4 regions of the Thalassolituus sp. UBA6592 genome follow, and region 4 is predicted to be linked to each of the others. Evidence: predicted binding sites of a transcription regulator. Region 4 holds the regulator's gene; each other region holds the start of a gene.
What was found. Region 4 encodes sigma-54, which starts transcription at its own class of promoters, with help from an activator protein. Its sites were predicted from a motif close to TGGCACNNNNNTTGCTNT; they were not measured.

Region 1 (5,575 bases), on a different contig from region 4:
CTGCAGTACCTGTTCACACATACCCGCCAGCATGGCTGCCAGCACTTCCGGCAATGCCTGATCGCGTTCAACGATACTGGCCTGCAGATGCTGAATCAGACGATTCAGACGGCCGGAGATATTATTGATTTCCGCCTGCGCTTTACGCAGTCCTTCGGCGTGGCCTTCTTCACGCCCCTGTTTTTGCCCTTCTGCTTTGCCTTCAGCAAATCCGGCATCGTAACTTTCTTTGTGGCCAGCCTGATAACCGTCTTTATGGCCCTGCTGACGCCCTTCCACCAGACCCTGCTCAAGGCCATCGTTGTAGGCTTCACGACGGATATTTTCCAGCTCTTCTGCGGTTGGCAGATTCAGCTCTTCTGCCTCTTCCTGCGCAGACTCTGTGGCTACTTCTTCCTGCTTTTTCTCTTTTTCTGCCGTCCAGCCCGGCGGCTCCGTCCAGAACGGCAGACGCCAGGGTTTTACGTCTTTTTTATTTTTGACGTCTTCTTCATGCAGAGGATGAAAATGATGCGGCTGACGGATTCCAGTCATATTACATCATGGCCTCACCACCACCGCCGAGCACGATTTCACCGGCATCCGCCAGACGTCGGGCAATGGTAAGAATCTCTTTCTGCGAAGCTTCCACTTCGCTGACTTTAACCGGCCCTTTCGCTTCAAGATCATCACGCAGCAATTCGGCCGCACGTTTCGACATATTCTTGAATATCTTTTCCTGCACGGCCGGGTCCGCACCTTTCAGCGCAACAACCAGAAGGTCGGTGGAAACTTCGCGCATCAGTGCCTGAATGCCGCGGTCGTCGACATCCACCAGATTGTCGAAGACGAACATAAGATCCTGAATCTGAATACCCAGATCTTCGTCCACTTCTTTGATCTGTTCGAGCAGGTCCGCCGCCATGGTGCTGTCCACAAAGTTGACAATATTGGCCGCCACTTTGACACCACCCATACTGGTGGTCTGAGCACCCCCTTTGCCAGAGAACTGACGCTCAAGAATATCGTTCAGCTCATGCAGTGCAGCCGGCTGAACCGCCTCCAGTGCAGCAACCCGCATAACAATATCGAGACGTACTTTTTCCGGGAAATTGGAGAGAATTTCTGCCGACTGGTCAGCGTCCAGGTAGGACACCACGATCGCCTGAATCTGTGGGTGCTCATGACGGATAAGGTCCGCCACCTGGCGCGATTCCATCCACTTAAGTGAATCCAGACCTGTGGTATTACCGCCCAGCAGAATACGGTCAATCAGGGCGCCGGCTTTATCGTTACCCAATGCCTGTGTCAGCATATTCCGGATGTATTCGTCAGAGCCGAGTCCCATGCCGGTCTGACCACTGACGGCTTCCAGAAATTCAGCGACCACGCCTTCAACCTGCGACTGATTAACGTTGGCTAAAGTGGCCATGGCGGTACCGACTTTCTGTACTTCTTTCGGCCCCATGTGCTTGAGAATTTCAGCCGCGTCTTTTTCCCCCAGCGTCATCAGCAGAATCGCTGAGCGTTCCAGGCGGTTCAGTTTGGCAAGATCGTTAGCGCCGTTATTATCTTCAGGCATTTTCTTCGTTCACCCATTTAATAACCAGATTGGCAACCCGCGCCGGATCTTCAGCAATCAGGCCTTTAAGCGCATCCAGCTGCCGTTCAAAACTTTCCGATGCCCCCGGTAGCAGGAATTCATCCATCCCCGCCAGGGTTACTTTATCGTCATCCAGACCGGCTTCGGCGTCTTCAAGTTCATCCAGCAGTACCGAAGTTTCGTCACGTCCACGATTGGCAATACTTTTGATCGTTGGCCGGATCACACCGAAAATCAGCACCAGAATAAACAGACCAGCCAGAACCTGTTTCATAATTTCCCAGAACCATGGCTGCGTCCAGAAATCCGGATCGCCCAGTTCCAGCTCACCTTTACCCATGAAAGGTGAATTAATTACGTTAACACTGTCACCACGGGCGGCGTTAAAACCAACGGCGTCTTTCACCAGTACTTCCAGACGCTGTAAATCAGCATCTTCCCACGGCAGATAGACAGTGTCGCCGTCAGCATTCACAGAAGCCCTGTCATTTACGACTACTGCGACAGTCAAACGACGGATACGGCCAGGCTGTTGTTGTTTGTAACTTAATGTACGATCCACTTCGTAATTACGTGTAGCTTCTGAGCGACGATTAACCGTTGCACCGCCGGCACCGGCACCACCGTTCGCCTGTTCCGGTGCGGTCGCCGCCGCCGGTGGCTGATTGGATAATGCACCCGGAATACCACCATTGGTTTTATCCGCGTTTTCTTCATCAACCAGCTGCTCACTGCGCAGGGCAATAAGATCCGGGTTATAAAGTTCTTCGCTCTGTTCCTGGATAGTAAAGTCTACGTCGGCAGACACTTCTGCTTTATAGTTTTCCTGACCCAGCACTGGCTTGAGAATATTATTAACCGCCTGAGTAATGCCTTCTTCTAATTTTTCGGTGTATTCCAGCTGTTTATGGGCAACCATTTCACTGCTGTCTTCCGGTTCCATTTTAGACAACAGATTGCCGAACTGATCTACCACAGACACATCGGCACGTTCCATTTCTGACACGCTGGAAGCAACCAGATTCACAATGGCTTCGACCTGGTCGCGGGAGAGATTCTGTCCGGCGTACAGTTCAACAAAAACCGACGCGCGCGGTTTACGCTGATCGCGGACAAACACAGATTGCTTCGGCAAAGCGAGATGCACACGGGAATTACGCACGGCTTTTACGCTGGCAATAGTACGCGCCAGTTCACCTTCCAGGCCGCGGCGATAGCGGGCATTTTCGATAAACTGACTGGTACCCAGAGTATTGTCCTGATCGAGTACTTCCAGACCGACAGTCTTGTCGTCAATCAGACTGGCCGCCGCCAGCTTCATCCGGGCTTCGTGCAGATCGCTGGCTTCTACCATTAAAATCTGACTGGAAGGATCAATTTCAAAATTAATGCCTTCCTGTTGCAGAATTTCAATAATGTCCTGAGCGTTATGATCCTGCAGACGATGAACAAGGGGTTTATAGGTCGGCTCCTGCGACCACAGCATAATGGCAAATGATAACGCCACCACCAGAGCGATACCGCCGATAACAGCGATCTGACGGACAATCGACAGACGGTTAAAACCGGCAAGAACCGGATGGCCTCCTTCTGCAGCTGCAGAAGTACTTTCTGCCGGCAGATCTGATTCCGGAGCCGTTGCGGCGCCTGCGCCTGTTGCTTCAGCGGGTACATTTTCCATAAGGGTCTACCTGTTATACCGGCATATTCATGACTTCTTTATAGGCTTCGACCAGCTTGTTGCGCACCTGGGTCATCGCCTGAAAAGAAACACTGGATTTCTGCATGGCAATCATTACTTCCGGCAGATCAATGGAAGGATCACCCTGTTCAAAACGCGTCGCCATTTCCGCTGAGGTTTTCTGATGAGCGTTTACCGTATCAACGGCGTTTTTAAACATGGTCTGGAAATCCGGTACAGTATTATCACCGCTGATCGCGGCGGTGGACTGCTGTTCACTGAGTTGCTGTACCTTATCCGCCAGACTGGGACGCGTTTCTGTATTAATAGCGGCAGGCTGCTGTTCACGCATCTGCGCCTTAACCTGACGCATCTGCATCAGTACTGAATTAATATCAACCCGATCCACCATATCCTTTCCCTCACCCTGGACAGCTAGTCCGAAATATTGACGCTTTCTGCCGGTTTTTCTGTATTAATTTATGACTCTGCAATCGGCTTGCCAATTTGTTGTGGCGATTTCGTTTTTCAGGTGTCAAAAAAAAGCGCCTTAAAAAAGGCGCAAACAAGGGAAGATTATTACCGGGCGTCAGGCCAGCATGGCCTCGACATCAATACCGTCATCACGCAGACGCGCCATCTTGTATCTCAGGGTTCGTGGACTGATGCCAAGACGGTCGGCAGCATCTTTGCGGCTTGGTTCTTCTTTCAGTGCTTTGACGATCAGTTCAACTTCGCGGTTTTTCAGATCGTTGCCAAGCGCCTGCTCAGAATCCGTCAAAGAAATAACATCCGCCACCGGCATCTCTGACTGACGGTTTTTCGGAACCGGTGTCAGAATAAAATCGGCGGCGAACAACTGTGGACCAGACTGAATAATCAGTGCACGCTGCATCGTATTGTCCAGCTCACGGACGTTACCGGGCCAGGTATGTGTCATCAGTTTCAGTTCTGCATCCGCCGCCAGTGATGGTACCGGACGCTTCATTTTCGCGGCATGGTGTGCCAGCAGCCGTTTGGCCAGTGGCAGAATATCGTCTTTACGTTCACGCAGCGGCAGCCAGTGCAACGGGAAGACACTCAGACGATAATAGAGATCTTCACGGAACTGGCCATCGGCTACGTACTCGGCCAGATCACGGTTAGTGGTCGCCACGATACGGACATCCAGATCCAGTACTTTTTTACCACCCAGACGCTCGACCTGACGTTCCTGCAGAACACGCAGCAGCTTTGCCTGCAGACCAAGATCCATTTCGGTAATTTCATCCAGCAACAGCGTACCGCCATCGGCCTGCTCGAATTTACCCGGCATCGCATTGTAAGCACCGGTAAAGGCGCCTTTTTCATAACCGAACAACATGGCTTCCAGCATATTTTCCGGAATCGCTGCGCAGTTAATGGCAATAAAAGGCTGTAAGCGACGGGAGGAATGCTGATGAATGTAACGCGCCAGTACTTCTTTACCGGTTCCGCTTTCACCGCTGATCAGTACCGTTGAATCGGTTTGCGCTACACGTTCAGCCAGTTGAAATAACTGACGCGAAGCTACCGCTTCACACACTGGTTCTGATTCGTCATCCGCCCCTGCTGATGATGTCTGGTTAAACTGCTGCAGGATTTTATCCAGCTCCGGCAGCTCAAACGGCTTCATCAGATAATCATTGGCACCACGCTGCATGGCTTTAACCGCCTGGCCAACATCACCATAGGCTGTCATAAGCACCACCGGCAGCCAGGGATGAGCCGATTTTATGGCTTCCAGTAACCCCAGACCATCCATACCCGGCATATTAATATCTGACAACACCAGATCCAGAGGCTGTGCCGCGACAATGGCCATTGCATCGTTGCCATTGCCTGCTTCACAGACTTCATGCCCTTTTATCATCAGGGTATCGACAATCGCTTCGCGCAGACGGGGATCATCTTCCACAACTAAAAGACGCATATTTTTCTCCTTGCTGATGACCAATACAGAGCCGCGACCCTGCTATCAGTGAACCGGTAAAATAAATTGAGCTGACGCGCCACCAGTCGGGCTGTCTGTCAGGTGAAATTCCGCTTTATGTGCTCTGGCAACCGCCTGCACCACTGCCAGACCAAGGCCCGTGCCATTGGCTTTTGTGGTGTAAAACGGTTCGAGAATTTTTTCTTTTTGCTGATCTGTCATACCCGGTCCGTTGTCACTGACGGTCAGGCTTATCTGTGCGTCGCCGCAGCGGATAACATCAATATCGATATGCACCGGAGCAGCACTGGATTCGATGGCATTATTCACCAGGTTCATCACTGCACTGATCAGTGCATCG
Region 2 (5,575 bases), on a different contig from region 4:
CCTTCACTACCGTCCGTTAATGGCATGCCCACTTTGGTCGCCAGTACCACCTGATCGCGTTTGCCGGTCTGGCGGAACCACTCACCCACGATGCGCTCCGATTCGCCACCACGGTTGCCCGGCGCCCAGGCGGAATAGACATCTGCGGTATCAATCATGTTGATGCCTTTGTCCATGCAGGAATCCAGCAGGTGGAAAGACTGCTCCTGATCAGCTGTCCAGCCAAACACATTACCGCCAAACACAATCGGTGCTATTTCTATTCCGGATTTCCCCAGAGGAACGCGTTTCATTTTTCAATCTCCTCAGCACACAGACCATGAAGGCCTGTGCATATGCAATATCATGGTTTCTTAACAATGAGAGAAAGATTGCCCTATCAAGTTCAGATTGATAATAATGAGATTATATAATTCTTTGTTTTGAAATAATTGATAATGATTGAGTATCTCTCGGACCTGCGTCTGTTCCGCGAAATAAGCCGTACATTCAACTTCCGTCAGGCGGGTGAGAAGCTGGGTTATTCCCCGGCGGTGGTCAGCATGCGCGTAAAACGGTTGGAAACCGTCACCGGCAAAACACTGTTCCTGCGCTCTACCCGCCATATCGCCCTCACCGATGAAGGACGGGAACTGCTGGCACTGGCAGAGAAAACCCTGGATCTCGCCGAGCTGATGACAGCACCTCATCTGGATAGCCAGCAGCACACCGAGTTGCGTGGTCACGTCCGAATCACTGCGCCTCACTCCTTTGCCCGGGTGTTTCTGCTGCAGCCGTTAAAACAGATTCACGCGACTTATCCGCACCTGACCGTCGAGCTGCTGCTGGAAGACAACATCACTGAGCTGGTGCAGGAAGGCATTGATATTTCCTTCCGCGTTGGCGGCCACGAACAACATATCGCCGACAGTTACGACCTGTTGTGTGATAAACGCATTCTGGTGGCCAGTCCGGCATATCTGCATAAGCACGGTATACCGTCAGAACCGCAGCAGCTGCATGAACATCAGTGTCTGAGCTACACCGGCATGAAACACTGGCCGCTGACCCCGGACAATAGAAATGGCGGTAAAAATGACGGCAAAACTCAGCGCATCAGCCTGCAGCAGGTACTGTATTGCAACACAGGGGACTACCTGACTCAGCTGGCCCTGGAAAATGCCGGCATCACCGCCAAATCCCAGTGGTCTGTGCATACCGAATTAACATCAGGAAAACTGGTGAGAGTACTGCCGGAGTACACGGTAGGTACACCGGACCAGATCCGCCTGCTGACACCCAAGCGCGGAGTAACGCCGGTACGGGTGTTACGGGTGATGGCGATTCTGCAACAGCATATCGCCCAATGCGCACAGACACTCTGCAGCAACGAATAACAACGCCGTCAGCAATAAAAACTGCGCATGAAATTCGGTGCAAAAAAAAAGCCGCCCCGGGGAGGGCGGCATAAGGGGTATGTAATACATGAATAATGCATTACAAGAATGGAACCTTTCTTCTGCCGTTATTCTGCTTTTATCCGGCAGGTTTTATTAAAACGTCTGTCGTACACAACCGCGACGATGTTCAGTCCCGGCCCTGTACAAATTCCGGATAGGCGGACATACCACATTCTTCCATATCCATGCCCACCAGTTCTTCATGTTCAGAGACACGCAGTCCGATGGTCTTTTTGATAATCAGCAACACCACGAACGACGCAATAAACATCCAGGCAAAGGTTGCAACCGTACCGATCAGCTGACCCATAAAGGTCGCATCCTCATTACTCAGCAGAACTGCGAAAATACCCCAGATACCTGCAGTACCGTGAACAGAAATAGCACCCACCGGATCATCGAGTTTCAGCTTATCCAGTGCCACCACAGACAGCACAACAACAATACCGCCAATACCACCAATAATGGTCGACAGACCAGCACCCGGTGCCAGCGGCTCAGCCGTGATGGATACCAGACCGGCCAGAGCACCGTTGATGGTCATGGTCAGGTCGGTTTTACCGAACATAAAGCGCGCCAGTAATGCAGCAACCACCATACCGCCCGCTGCAGCGGCGTTGGTATTAACGAAAATTTTAGCCACGGCGTTGGCTTCTTCGACATTGGCGATTTTCAGTTCTGAGCCGCCGTTAAATCCGAACCAGCCCATCCACAGAATAAACATACCCAGCGTGGCCATCGGCAGGTTAGCACCAGGAATAGCGCGAACTTCGCCGTGTGGACCAAATTTACCTTTACGCGCACCAACCAGAATCACTGCCGCCAGAGCAGCAGATGCACCTGCCATATGCACAACAACGGAGCCGGCGAAATCCTGAAAGCCCAACTGGTCGAGGAAACCACCACCCCATTTCCAGTAACCCTCTACCGGATAAATAACGGCGACCATCACAATGGCGAAAATCAGGAATGGCCACAGACGCATACGTTCAGCCACTGCACCGGAAACAATCGACATAGTCGCAGCGGCAAATACCGCCTGGAAAATAAAGTCCGCCATGCTGGAGTAATACGGTGCGTCATCACCTCCTGCCAACACCGCTTCTGTGGTGTTATCAGCACCAAGCAGGAAATCCAGACCCGGGATTACCGAACTGACCGGGTTTGCCGGATACATAATGTTGTAACCCACGGCGAGATAAACGATGCAGGCAATGCCATACAGCAAGGCATTTTTGTTCAGAATCTCGACGGTGTTTTTTGACCGTACCAGACCGGATTCGAGCATGGCAAAACCCGCTGCCATCCACATCACCAGTGCAGCACACATCAGAAAATAAAACGTATCTAACGCGTATGCGATTTCTGTCGCTAACATGATTTACTCCGTTGTTATTTAATCGTTTTTAAATCGCTTTATCGTCCGTCTCTCCGGTACGGATACGGCGCGCCTGCGCCAGATTGACAACAAATATTTTTCCATCCTGCAGTTTTTCTCCGCGCACAGCATCAGAGATGGCTTCAATGGCCCGTTCCAGATCGCCATCGACTACCGCCAGCTCAATACGCATATTCGGCTGAAAAACATCATGGTGAATCACGCCCGGCTGCTCATCACCCGGGGTCCATTCACAGGCAGCGGAGTCAGCGATACTGAGCCCGCCTATCCCCATGGCTGTCAGTGCCGCACGCAAAGTGTTTAATGCCGAAGGCCGGATCACCGCCTGAATCAGTTTCATACGCCCTCCCGGGGCATCTGATGAAATAAACTTTCCTCTCAGGAATGTAATTTTCATGCCAAATTATTAAAAGTCATGAAAATCAAATACTTACAAACTGAAATCGGCATATTCCGGCTATTTGCGCACAATAAACGCGCACCAAAAAATCCTGTTGGCACTCCCGTTGTGCGAAAAAACCTTCAGTAATCGGTCAAATGGTGGTTAATATGAGAAAAATGTCTGGGCTGGGGGCTTTTATTTGTGGCTCTACTGGCGCAATCTATTAGAATTACGTAAAACCACTGGCCTGTTGTGCTGCAATTGTGCCGCAATTCGGTGCACCGGGGCTGGCGAAGCTGAAATATCAGCCCTGAAGGGTCAAATATGGGCAACGACCAATGTATTGCCCCTTCACCTGTGTTGAGTGCATTTTGCCTCACCGAACACTTGTTTCTCCCTGTTAAATTCATTTGCTGCAACGGAAACGATCTATGATGACTCCATCCAATGCCGACGTTCTTACTCAGGTGGTGAAATGGCTGCGGGCCTTCAGCCCGGTATGGCTGGCAACGGTTGCCGAAAGCTCCGATGACAGCGTGGTAGGCAGTCTGTGGGCCTGGGCCCCGGATTTTGGCATGGCAGGCACTCTGGCGGGCTGTCAGCAGGAAGATCTGCGCACCCAGCTGAAAGCCGGGGTACTGGAAGGACCTTTCCCACGCATGTTCTGTTTTGGTGAAGAACGGGATGAGCAGCTGCGCCACGGCATACGCTGTGACGGTCAGGCAAAAGTTATTCTGGAACGTCTGACGTCGGCGGATCTGCCGGACATCGATCAGATGCTGAACTGGTTAGCGGATGGCCATCCTTTCCTGCGCCATATTTCCCTGCATCGCCCATCTGAACTGACGCTGCTGGATTCACCTCAGTCGTCTGTGCTGTCAGCTCAGGGATTCAGTCATGCTTTTACTCCGGATGTCTGGTCACAAACCACTCTGTTACGCCGCTCCTGCTGAGCGATCATACAGGCGTAATCGACATCGCGCTTACAGCGCCAGTTCGGCGTCCTCTTTACTGACAAATATTCCCTGCTTGCCACTGCGTTTAACTTCGTACATGGCATGGTCCGCCCGGGTTACCAGACTCTTCAGACTGACATCCGCACCGTAACCGAAACAGATACCAATACTGGCGGCAACGCTGACACTGACTCCATCGCGGGTGACTTTAGCGGCAGCAATAGCACGCAGAATATCATTGGCGCGGTCGGTAACTTCGCTGCGCTCAGCAAAGCCAGTAAGCAGCACCACGAATTCGTCGCCACCGAGGCGGCCGATAATGCCTTCATCACCGGCCAGCGCACCCTGCAGATGTCTGGCGATATCGCGCAGCAGATCATCCCCGGCATCATGGCCGAATTCATCATTCACCGGTTTAAAGCCATCCAGGTCAATCAGCATCACCGCCACCGGCTGACGTGCATCGGCTTTTTCACGAAACTCGGCAAAATACGCAGCCAGACCAGAGCGGTTCGGTAAGCCGGTGAGAATATCTTTATGCACAATCTGCTGCAGCCGGGCTTTTGCTTCCTCCAGCTCACGGGTACGGCGTGCAACCCGGTCTTCCAGTTCCCGCTCCTGACGTACCAGAGTGCGTACCAGCTCCTGCTGAGCTTTTTCTTTCTGCCGTTTCATATCCGTAAAGCGCGCCGCCAGCGCAAAAGACAACAGCAGCATCTCGGTTGCCGATCCGAACTGCATGCCATAAACGGTCAGAGAATTCGAAGGCAGCCAGCCGGTGTTGCGGATGGCCAGCATGGAGGTGCCCAACAGCAGCAGTGTCCAGGCAAACACAAAAATTCCGGCTGCCGGAACCTTGCGTCGCATGGCAACGATACCGGCGGACATCAGTGAAATGGTCGTCAGCACCCCCATAATGGACATAATTTCCAGTGCCCGCTGCGGGCTCACCAGCTGGGTGACCAGAGTGCCAAGAGCCCACAGAACGGCGATAAAACCTAGCGCCCTGTGCCACATTGGCAGGGTGTCGCGCAGCCACAGAAAACGCCGGGCAAACAACACCGCCAGCGTTGCTGCCAGGGCAAAGCCCGTGGGTACCATATAAGGAGAATGCACACTGAACTGGCTTAACGTCAGCTGGGCTACACCGTTCATATGCGATGCCGCGATGCCGAAGGTAAGAACAAAACAGGTATAAATCAGAAATTCGCGCTGGCGCAGCGTAATAAACAGCAACAGGTTGTACAGGCCCAGCGCCACCAGCATACCGAAGTAGAGCGCCAGAAAAGCCACAACCCGGTTTTCGCTGAGATTGAAAGCGTTCGGGGTGGACATACGCATGTTGAGCACCAGCGGTGCTTCACTTTCCGCGCGGATATACACGGTGACGTCTTCACCA
Region 3 (5,575 bases), on a different contig from region 4:
TCCACCGCACTGTTAACTTCCTCTGCGCTGGCGTAAGGAAATTCGGCAATGGTTTCGCCGTTATAAGGGTTGAGCGCAGGGTGCAGCTGGGAAGGCTGCGAAGCCTTCCTCCTGCCCTGTATATAATGATTAATCTGAATCATATTTGATTACTTCAATCCTGCAGGGATGTTTCCTGCTTACTGCTGATGCTGTCGGCGATTATTTTGAAAGCAAAATAGCTGACGGCAGAGAAGATAAAGGTTGGCGCGGTAGAGCCGATGGCCAGAGGCTCTACATAGGTAAAGTAAATGGCGAAAACGGCACTCAGCACATAGGCCAGAACCGCTGCCGGATTTACATCAAAACCCTGTTTGCCGGTGAAGTTCACGGAGTCGTCCTGCAGCACGCGACCACGGATGACATAGAAGTCGGTGATGACAATGGCAAATACCGGAATCATCAGCGCGCCGACCAGTAATACCCAGTCAAAGAAGGACGCCATCAGGATATCCTGCATATAGGTTCCGGCGATAATAAGCACGCCCCAGAAGATCACCGCGGTAGAGAAGCGCAGTTTCGGCAGGGCCGCCATGCTGCTCATGGAGATGCTGTAGAGACTCATGATGTTGGTGGTAACCACCGAGAAGAACATCACCAGCGAACCGATGACGACAAATTTCCCTTGCATAATATCGGAAGGGTCGTAAGTCGGAGTATGGCCGCCCAGAATCGCGTAGGCACCAACCAGAATACCCAGTCCCATGGCGATGATGGTTCCCAGCATATAACCGCCAACAATACCCGTCGCACTGATTTTGACTGAGCGGCAGTAACGGTTGTAGTCACATGGCAGGGTGATCCATGAGAACGCCGTGGCCAGTACGATATCAAAGACAATCGCAATGCTGAGGCTCGGAGTATCGGATAATGGCAGATTTTTTAACTCGCCCAGACCATTTTCACTGAGCAGCTTATAGGTGACGGCAAGCGCCATAATCAGCATCAGAGAGGAAGCAATGCCTTCGATTTTCTGAATGCCGGTGTGCCCAAGAATGGTAATCGCCATCACCAGTCCCTGGGTGATAAAAATCGCCAGCAGGATATTGTCGAAACCAAACAGGCTGGTGGTGACTTTGTTCAGTGCCAGAGCCCCAAGATAGCCCTGAATAAGCGACCAGCCGGTGAGAATAACGACGTTCAGTGCGGCAAAAAATTTAGACCCGTGATAGCCATAAGTCGATCGGGCAATCATAAAGGTTGGCAGTCCGGTCCGGGTGCCGATAATGGCGACCGACGCCAGAGCGATACAGCCAAGAACAGATCCTAACAGGACCATAAAAAAGGCAGAGGACGGACTGACGTCAGGAATGAACATCTGTCCGGTCATGATGGTTGGTGTCACCAGTGTTGCTGCCGTCCAAAGAAAAATGGTGCCAATAAGCCCCAGATTTCTGTCTTCCGGTTTGGTCGGCAGAATGGTGTCGTGCCCGCTGTTCAAGTGCATATTCATGTTCCCATATAGTGTAGCTTTAAAAAGAGTTGAGCTATCGTGTTGTGGGATTTTTTAATTATTTAAAAAATTTATTGTTATTTATAGAGCGTACCTGGCAGTACACAGAGCATTTCGTACAGGATATTGGCAGCCAGCAGCGCGGTGTTGCCTGTGCTGTCGTACGGTGGTGAAACTTCCACCAGATCGCCACCAACAATATTCATACCTTTACAGCCGCGCACAATTTCCAGCGCCTGCGGAACCGTCAGACCACCAATTTCCGCAGTGCCGGTACCGGGTGCATAAGCCGGGTCAAGACCATCAATGTCGAAACTGATGTACACCGGGCCATCGCCCATTTTGGCGCGGATATCAGCCATTAATGTCGCCAGTGATTTGTGCCAGCATTGCTCGGCGGTAACGACGGTAAAGCCTTTATCACGGCTCCAGTCATACTCGTCTGAGCTGTAACCTGTGCCACGCAGACCAATCTGGAACACACGGTTGGCATCCAGTGCACCGTCTTCGTATAAGCGGCGGAAGGGAGTGCCATGGGCGATTTTTTCACCAAACATGTCGTCGTTAATATCGGCGTGTGCGTCCACATGGATCAAACCGACCGGACCGTGTTTGCGGGCGATGGCGCGGATAACCGGCAGCGTGATGGTATGGTCACCACCTAAGGTCAGCGGTGCGCAGTCGTGCTGCAGGATTTCATCGTAAGCCTGCTCGATAATGTCGATGCTTTTCTTCAGATCGAAGGTGTTGATGGCGACGTCACCAATATCGGCAACCTGCAGACTTTCAAATGGCGCAGCGCCGGTGGAGACGTTGAATGGTCGCAGCATGCGCGATTCATCACGGATCTGGCGTGGTGCCAGTCGCGCTCCCGGGCGGTTAGACGTACCGATATCCAGGGGAATCCCGACGAAACAGGCATCAAGGCCTTCTGCGGTTTCCTGAGTTGGCAGACGCATCATGGTTGCCGGGCCACCAAAGCGCGGCATGGCGTTGCCACTCAGGGGCTGATTAAAAGGTTTCTTGCTCACGTAGTGCTCCTTAGCTGTACTGGCTGTTCGGCCATAAACGGTTATAGCAACGCCTGTGCCACAGAAATAAATCGTTAAAAATCAACAGTTTACATATTTAATCTGGTATTTCGATTCATTTTTGAATTGATTGCGGGCAGTAAGTGATTTAAATTTGAATCACGATTCATAACTGAATCATGCAAATCAGCGTGTTTATCAGACGGGATGAGAAATCAGGTGGCCTTTCGCAGCAGAATTGATCAACACATGTTTGAGGTGATCCTTGAGCGGTCTTCCGACAACATCGTTATTACCGACGGGCAGGGGTATATCCTCAGTGCCAGCGCTAATTTTTACCGGATTTACGGTATCCCTTTTCAGGAAGTGATTGGTCGGCGGGTCGATGAGCTGGAAAAAGCCGACGTACTGAAACCCTCGGTGACACTGGAAGTGATTGCCCAGCGGCGTGAAGTTCAGGTGATGCAGACCACCACGGCGGGTTTGCATGTGATGGCGATGGGTTTTCCTGTGTTCGATGAAGAGGGTGAGCTGGCCCGGGTGGTCAGTTTTTCCCGCGACCTTACTGACTTCAATCTGTTGCAACAGGAATTCGAGGCGCTGCAGAAAAGCAGGGCTCAGGAACTGGCGTCAGAAACGGAAGAAAACACGCCGCATCTGGTGTATCGCAGTAAAGTTCTCTCCGAAGTTGTGCGACTCATCCGGCGAATTTCCGCTTCCGATCTGTCGGTGCTTTTTCTGGGCGAATCCGGGGTAGGGAAAACCGAGCTTGCCCGTTTTGCCCACGAGCAGAGTCAGCGCCGTGACGGGCCTTTTATTGATATTAACTGCGCGGCCATTCCTGAGAGTATTTTCGAGTCGGAAATCTTCGGTTATGAAGCGGGTGCCTTCAGCGGCGCAGACCGTAAAGGCAAAGAAGGTGTTTTGGAGGCGGCGCGCGGGGGAACCTTGTTCCTCGATGAAGTTGGGGAACTGCCGGCGCAGCTGCAGACCAAGCTGTTAAAAGTTTTGCAGGATGGTGAATACCGTAAGCTTGGCAGCACAAAAACCTATAAAGCCGATTTCCGCCTGATGTGCGCAACCAACCGCGACCTGATGAAAATGGTGGACGACGGACAATTCCGTCTCGATCTGTATTTCCGTATTAATGGCTTCCCGGTTTATGTACCTGCTTTACGTGAGCGGCGCAGTGATATCGTGGTGCTGGTGCACAGCTTTATCAATGAACTGAATCAACAGTACAACGACACCAAATATATTTCTGATGCCGCTTTGTCCGATCTGCAGCACCGCGAATGGCTGGGTAACGTTCGCGAACTTAAAAATACTCTGGAACGCTGGTATGTGATTGCCCCAGGGCAGTGTATTGAAGTCGCCGATACCAGCGAGCGCAGACGCTATTCAGCAACAACTTCTTCAGGCGCTGTTACCGATGCGAAAAGTGCGATAACGGATGAACAGAGCAACGGGATGTTACCGGAGCTGACTCATATGCCGGGCGAGGGGCTGAAGACCCTGCTGGAGCACTATGAAAAACGCATTATTGAAGACGCGCTTTCACAGTGTAAATCGAGTTATGAGCTGGCTGAAAAACTTAAAATCAGCCAGCCCAGTGTGATACGCAGACTGCAGAAATACGGCCTGACTACCAGGGTGTAGTTTTGAGCTGGATCTGACAGACCCAAAGAGAGGGTCTGTCATGACTCTTCTCGTCTTTTCAGCTTTTCAGCTTTTTAGCTTTTTAACAGGGCCAACTGAGCATCCAGTTTATCCAGCTGAGCTGCGACCTGCTCGCTGCTCAGGCTGGCGTCATTGGCCAGCTGCGCCAGGCTCTGGGTGGCATCACCAATAACGGTCAGGTTGCGGGTGATTTCATTGCTGGTGGAACTCTGTTCTTCGGCTGCGGTGGCGACCTGATTAATATGGTCGGCAATATCGCCGATGCCTTCGACCACGGCGTGCAGTGCGCTGTTGGCTTTCTGGGTAGAGTCCATTGCGCCACTGGCACGCTGACCGCCCTGTTCAATAATATTAACCGTGGTATCGACCTCCTGCTGAAGGCTGGAAATCAGCGCATCAATTTCTTCAGTCGAAGCGTGGGTTTTCGATGCCAGAGTCCGTACTTCATCGGCTACGACAGCAAAGCCCCGGCCCTGTTCGCCGGCGCGGGCCGCTTCAATGGCTGCATTCAGTGCCAGCAGATTGGTTTGTTCGGCAACGTTGCGGATGACTTCCAGAATTTTATTAATATCATCAGAACGTGCTGCCACACGACTGATGGAGGCATTGGCGGTCGACATGCTTTCCGTCAGCTCAAGAACCGAATCAGCTGCGAGGGAAAGGATATTCTGTGAATCTTTAATGGTACCGTGAATATCCTTGGCTCTTTCTGCAGCGTTGCTGGCAATCGAAGATACTTCATGAGCGGTGGCGGACATTTCCTGGGTGGCGGTCACTACGTTATCCATTTCCTGCTGTTGCTGGCTGGTATTCTGTTTTGTGGTGCGGCTGATGTTCTGATTTCCTGTGGCCTGCTGACGCACACTGGTACTGACATCTTTAAGCGTGTTCACCATGTCGCGTAATTTCTGCAGGAATTGATTAAAGCCACCGCTCAGTTCGATCAGTTCAGCGTGGGTATTTAACTCAATCGTCTGGGTCAGGTCACCATGACTGCTGGACAGATTCTTCACCTGACGATTAATCGTTGCCAGCGGGCCGGAAACCGAACGGATCAGTCCGCTGATCATTACCAGAGACAGAATAGCCAGGATGAATGCAGCAATTAATTGATTACGGATGACCTGATGCTGACCGTCAGCAATTACTCCGATAAGAGTATCCAATGCTGACATCGCAACGCTGGCCGGCAGTTCAATGATCATGGTCCAGCTGGTGCCGGTGGCGTAAACCGGCAGATCGTAAGTCACAATAATTTTTTCGTCAGTGGCTATGGTGCCGCTGCCTTTACCCTGCAGAGCTTTAATCCTTGCGGCTTCCTGCGGCATGGCTTGTGATAATGGGCGGCCATCCAGCGCTTTATTCCGGCTTG
Region 4 (5,575 bases):
CTATATCTGATGTTTCTCGGCTCCAGTGAGTCCGGTGAGTCTGTTGTAGAAGAAGACGAAGCAGAAGAAATTGAAAACACACCACTGCGCAAAGCCATTATCGAACTGGTAATTGGCCTGGTCGCACTGGTTATTGCTTCTAAACTGCTGGTGTGGGGCGCAACGGATATTGCCCACGCATTTGGCGTCAGCGATCTTATTATCGGCCTGACCATCGTTGCTATCGGTACCAGCCTGCCCGAGCTGGCGGCGTCTGTGGCCAGTGCCCTGAAAGGCCACCACGATATTGCTATCGGTAACGTGATCGGCTCGAATATGTTTAATTTACTCACTGTTATGCCGATTCCCGGCCTGCTCGCCGTTACTCAGGTTGACCCGCAGGCGCTGTATCGTGATTACTCGGTTATGATGGTGCTGACCGTTGCGCTGGTGATTATGTTCCTGGTGAACTACCGCAGCGGCACTCTTGGCCGTTTTTCCGGTCTGTTACTGACAGCCAGTTTTATTGGTTACATGTCGTCTTTATATTTTATGGCAAGCTAATGACTACCAATTTTGATTTTGATTTTCTGCAATCCGCCCGTCGCACCATAACCCTGGAGCAGGAAGCGATCGGGCACCTGATCGACCGTCTGTCCACAGATTTCGCCATCGCCTGCAAACTCATCCTCGAATGTAAAGGCCGTGTGGTGGTTACCGGCATGGGGAAATCCGGCCACATCGGCACCAAAATGGCCGCCACTCTGGCCAGCACCGGCACGCCGGCATTTTTTGTTCATCCGGGCGAAGCCAGTCACGGTGATATGGGCATGATCCAGCCGGAAGACGTGGTCATCGCGCTGTCGAATTCCGGTGAAAGCAGCGAAGTAACCAGCCTGCTACCACTGTTCAAACGCCTCGGCACGCGCCTGATCAGCATGACCGGTAAACCGGAATCAACACTGGCCACCGCAGCTGACGCGCATCTGGATACTGGTGTTGAACAGGAAGCCTGCCCGCTGAATCTGGCACCAACCTCCTCTACCACCTGTGCTCTGGTGGTTGGCGATGCCCTGGCTGTGGCTCTGCTCGAAGCCCGCGGCTTCACCGCCGAAGACTTTGCCTTCTCTCATCCAGGTGGTTCACTGGGCCGTCGTCTGCTGCTGAAAGTCGAAGACATCATGCACGCCGGCGCCGAACTGCCAGTCGTCGAACCAGCAACGACGCTCTCTGAAGCCCTGCTGGTCGTGACGTCCAAAGGTCTGGGCATGACAACCGTGCAGCTGGATGGCCAGATGCAGGGGATTTTCACCGACGGTGACTTACGTCGCGCCATCGACAACGGTGTAAATATTCACACCGCCACCATGGCAGACGTTATGACCTATGGCGGTAAAAGCACCACGCCAAAAACCCTGGCAGCCGAGGCCCTGAAGCTCATGGAAGACAACAAAATTAACGCTCTGGTGGTTAAGGAAGGCGACAAAGCCGTTGGCGTTATCAATATGCACGACCTGCTGCGAGCGGGCGTGATCTGATGCGTAAGCGCTGGTTGCTGCTGATCATCACGGCATTTTTCGGCCTGGCTCTGCTGGCAGTAGATCGCTACACCAGTGAACTGACACCAGCCGGAGCTGATCAGGCTGATAACGAGCCGGATTACTACGGTGAGAAGCTGATCAGCCGCCAGTACAGCGACGAAGGTATTCAGTCGCAGAAATTCACTGCAGACAGCTCCAGCCACTATCCGGGTATCGGCAACACCTATTTCAGTCAGCCGGAATTTACCGTGCTCGACGAAGAGGGTTCGCAATGGCTGATCTCTGCGGTTGAAGGCACCATGACAGATGCGGATAAAACCCTGCAGCTGATCAATGACGTAAAAATCCGCCCGCTCGACACTGCAGCCAATCATAATCTGCTGATCCGCACTGAGCGCCTGACATACCACCACAGCACCGGCATCGCCGAAACCGATCAGCTCGTCACCATTACCAGTGACCGCGCCAACATGACGGCCGTTGGTATGCGCATGGACGTTCCGGCTCAACATATCCGCTTTAATGCAGAGGTTAACTCACGTTATGAACCTTAAGTCTCTGACCGCTCTTCCCTTCTCTCTGCTGCTGGCGATTCTGACATCAGCGGCTCAGGCCTTGCCGGAAGACGAACAACAGGAACTGGTTATCCGCTCCCAGCAGGCGGAAATGGATCGCCGTACCGGTGTCGTGATTTATCAGGGTAATGTCATTCTTACTCAGGGTACGCTTAAGATCGAAGCCGACCGGCTGGAAATCCTGCATGAAGGCAACGTATTAAAAAGCGCCGTCGCCGATGGTAAACCGGCACGTTACCAGCAGCAGATTAATGTCGGTAAGCCAGTCACTTACGCCAATGGTAAGCGCATTGAATATCTGAGCGATCAGCGTGAAGTAATCATCACCGGAGACGCCAATCTGAAACAGGGTGGCGATCAGTTCAGCGGTCAGCGCCTGACTTACGATATGAATGCCGAGACGGTCAAAGCCAACGGTGGCACCAGCACAGTTAAAGAAGGCGAAGAAAAGCCGGAAGACTCCCGGGTACGGATGGTGATCCAGCCTAAGAAAGACGATAACGCCGCGGAATCATCCGGCAATAACGCGGAGCCGTCCGGCAACAGCACTGAGCAATCCGGAAGCAGCCAATGAAAACACTGAAGGCAGAACATCTGGCCAAAAGCTACAACGGCCGTGAAGTAGTCAAAGACGTGTCCATGGAAGTCAGCAGCGGCCAGATCGTCGGCCTGCTGGGTCCGAACGGTGCGGGTAAAACCACCTGCTTTTATATGATCGTCAACCTGGTACAGGCCGATAAAGGCACGATAACCATCGACGGCGAAGACATCAGTCACCTGCCAATGCATGGCCGGGCACGCAAAGGTATCGGCTATCTGCCGCAGGAAGCTTCCATCTTCCGCAAGCTCAGTGTGTCAGACAACATACTGGCCATTCTGGAAACCCGCAAAGACCTCAACCGCAAACAGCGTCTGGAGCGTCTGGAAGGCCTGCTCGACGAGTTCAACATCCAGCATATCCGCGACAGTCTGGGCATGGCCCTGTCCGGCGGCGAACGCCGGCGGGTGGAAATTGCCCGCGCTCTGGCCGCCGAACCGTCCTTTATTTTGCTCGATGAGCCTTTCGCCGGGGTTGACCCAATTTCCGTAGCTGACATCATGGACATTATCCGTCAGCTGAAAGCGCGCGGAATTGGTGTACTGATTACCGACCACAATGTGCGGGAAACCCTCGCCATCTGTGAAAAAGCTTACATCGTCGGTGGCGGTCACATTATTGCAGAAGGAAATGCCGACGAAGTACTCGCCAGCGAACAGGTACGTAAAGTGTATCTGGGGGAGGACTTCCGCCTCTGATCAGAGCAGCGAATGGATTCAGATACGCAGGAGGATACTCCTGTGCAGTGGGACTGGCCCAACCTGAAGTGACCAACAAATCAGGTTGTGGGTTCCCGGCCTTGGCGTATAATGCACAGATTGTGCCGACTATGGGTAAGTACTGAACTCTATGAAAGCGTCTCTTCAGTTAAAGATGGGTCAGCAACTGACCATGACCCCTCAGTTACAGCAGGCAATCCGTCTGCTGCAGCTCTCTACCCTTGACCTCCAGCAGGAGATTCAGGAGGCACTGGACGCCAATCCTATGCTGGAAATGGAAGAGCACGAGGGTGACGATACAGCGGATCACTCCTCTATGGAGGTGTCCGAGAGCAAAACAGAAGTTACTTCCAAAGACGATTCCGATACTCCGGAACTGGACGAACAATGGTCCCAGGAACAACTGCCGGACGATCTGCCGGTAGACAGCCAGTGGGACGATACCTATCAGGCAACAGCCGGTGTTTCTTCCGGCAACAGCAACGCCATCGACGACGACTTCGATTACGATTCCCGCCACGCCTCCACTGAAAATCTGCAGGATCACCTCGAGTGGCAGCTTAACCTGACACCAATGTCCGACGCTGACCGCGAAATCGCCACCATGCTGATTGATGGCGTGGACGACGATGGTTACCTGCACACCACCATTGAAGATGTGGTGGAAAGCATGGACCCGGAACTGGAAATCGAAGAAGAAGAAGTTCTGGCCGTCCTGCATCGCCTGCAGCAGTTTGATCCGGCCGGTGTTTTTGCCCGCGATCTGCGTGAATGCCTGTTGCTGCAACTGGCGCAGCTGGCACCGGAAACCGAATGGCTGAAAGAAGCCCGGCTGGTAATCAGTGACTACATCGAATTACTCGGCAGCCGCGATTACCAGACCCTGATGCGCAAGACCCGTCTGCGCGAAGATGATCTGAAATCTGTACTGTGCCTGATTAAAGAACTGAACCCGAAACCCGGTGCCGGCGTCAGTGGTGAACAGGCAGAATACGTTGTGCCGGATGTGATCGTGCGTAATGTGCGCGATGAATGGCGGGTCGAACTGAACCCCGACATCGCACCCAAACTGCGGGTGAATGCGGATTACGCTGCACTGGTGCGTCGTTCAGACAACAGCACAGATAATGCTTTCCTGCGTGATCACCTGCAGGAAGCGCGCTGGTTTATCAAAAGTCTGCAAAGCCGCAATGAAACCCTGCTGAAAGTGGCCACCAAAATTGTTGAGTATCAGATCGACTTCTTCGAAGAAGGTGAAGAAGCGATGAAACCTCTGGTGCTGCACGATATTGCCGAAGCGGTTGGCATGCACGAATCGACGATTTCCCGTGTGACCACACAGAAATACATGCACACCCCGCGTGGTATTTTTGAACTCAAGTACTTTTTCTCCAGTCATGTCAGCACAGATGGCGGCGGCGAATGCTCGTCCACTGCTATCCGCGCCATGATCAAAAAGCTGATTTCAGAAGAAAATGCCCGTAAACCACTCAGTGATAACAAAATCGCAACTATGCTTGGAGAACGCGGTATTCAGGTTGCACGACGCACCGTAGCCAAGTACCGTGAAGCTATGTTGATTCCACCTTCAAATGAACGTAAACAGCTGATTTAGAACACTGAATTTAATCCTGAAGCTGATTAAATAGTAAAAAACAGAACCAGCACACAAGGAGCCTGGAAATGAAGATCAATATCAGCGGTCACCATGTAGAAATTACCGAAGCCCTGCAGAGTCATGTCGACGACAAGATGTCGAAGCTGACCCGCCACTTCGACAACATCACCAATGGTCAGGTTACTCTCACTGTGGTGAAAGGGCGCATGACAGCAGAAGCAACCGTCCACGCCAGTGGCACAGATCTGAACGCCAGTGCAGAAGGCGACGATATGTACGCCGCCATTGATCAGATGGTAGAAAAGCTGGATCGTCAGCTTCTTAAACACAAAGAAAAACTGGTAGCACGTCAGAAAGGTCAGGGCTGATTTTTTATGGAACTGAGTATCGGCGACATTCTTACGCCAGAACGCGCATTAATTAATGTAGAAGTCTCCAGCAAGAAAAAACTGCTGGAGTTTCTGTCTGGCTTTGTTGCCGAGCAGCTCAGTGACTGCTCAGCCGACGATATTTTCGACAGCCTGCTCAGCCGCGAGCGGTTGGGC

Region 1: a site for sigma-54 is predicted at 3,751-3,768, ahead of fliE (flagellar hook-basal body complex protein FliE). Genes of this name have one in related genera too.
Region 2: a site for sigma-54 is predicted at 3,222-3,239, ahead of B2Z72_RS07705 (P-II family nitrogen regulator). Genes of this name have one in related genera too.
Region 3: a site for sigma-54 is predicted at 2,567-2,584, ahead of speB (agmatinase). Genes of this name have one in related genera too.

The regions. Positions count from the first base shown of each region.
Region 1 is NZ_DJIO01000165.1:18,453-24,027, forward strand. Features, by position in the region: gene B2Z72_RS16735 (FliH/SctL family protein) at 1-534, opposite strand, end outside; gene fliG (flagellar motor switch protein FliG) at 536-1,561, opposite strand; gene fliF (flagellar basal-body MS-ring/collar protein FliF) at 1,554-3,263, opposite strand; gene fliE (flagellar hook-basal body complex protein FliE) at 3,277-3,675, opposite strand; gene B2Z72_RS16755 (sigma-54-dependent transcriptional regulator) at 3,853-5,214, opposite strand; gene B2Z72_RS16760 (sensor histidine kinase) at 5,260-5,575, opposite strand, start outside.
Region 2 is NZ_DJIO01000077.1:12,996-18,570, reverse strand. Features, by position in the region: gene B2Z72_RS07720 (aldo/keto reductase) at 1-293, opposite strand, end outside; gene B2Z72_RS07715 (LysR family transcriptional regulator) at 438-1,376, shown strand; gene B2Z72_RS07710 (ammonium transporter) at 1,567-2,817, opposite strand; gene B2Z72_RS07705 (P-II family nitrogen regulator) at 2,846-3,178, opposite strand; gene B2Z72_RS07700 (hypothetical protein) at 3,652-4,173, shown strand; gene B2Z72_RS07695 (7TM diverse intracellular signaling domain-containing protein) at 4,204-5,575, opposite strand, start outside.
Region 3 is NZ_DJIO01000115.1:28,744-34,318, forward strand. Features, by position in the region: gene B2Z72_RS10990 (aldehyde dehydrogenase family protein) at 1-143, opposite strand, end outside; gene B2Z72_RS10995 (purine-cytosine permease family protein) at 155-1,486, opposite strand; gene speB (agmatinase) at 1,570-2,481, opposite strand; gene B2Z72_RS11005 (sigma-54 interaction domain-containing protein) at 2,773-4,182, shown strand; gene B2Z72_RS11010 (methyl-accepting chemotaxis protein) at 4,257-5,575, opposite strand, start outside.
Region 4 is NZ_DJIO01000146.1:18,976-24,550, forward strand. Features, by position in the region: gene B2Z72_RS14525 (calcium/sodium antiporter) at 1-543, shown strand, start outside; gene B2Z72_RS14530 (KpsF/GutQ family sugar-phosphate isomerase) at 543-1,517, shown strand; gene lptC (LPS export ABC transporter periplasmic protein LptC) at 1,517-2,074, shown strand; gene lptA (lipopolysaccharide transport periplasmic protein LptA) at 2,064-2,669, shown strand; gene lptB (LPS export ABC transporter ATP-binding protein) at 2,666-3,391, shown strand; gene B2Z72_RS14550 (RNA polymerase factor sigma-54) at 3,543-5,027, shown strand; gene hpf (ribosome hibernation-promoting factor, HPF/YfiA family) at 5,096-5,398, shown strand; gene ptsN (PTS IIA-like nitrogen regulatory protein PtsN) at 5,405-5,575, shown strand, end outside.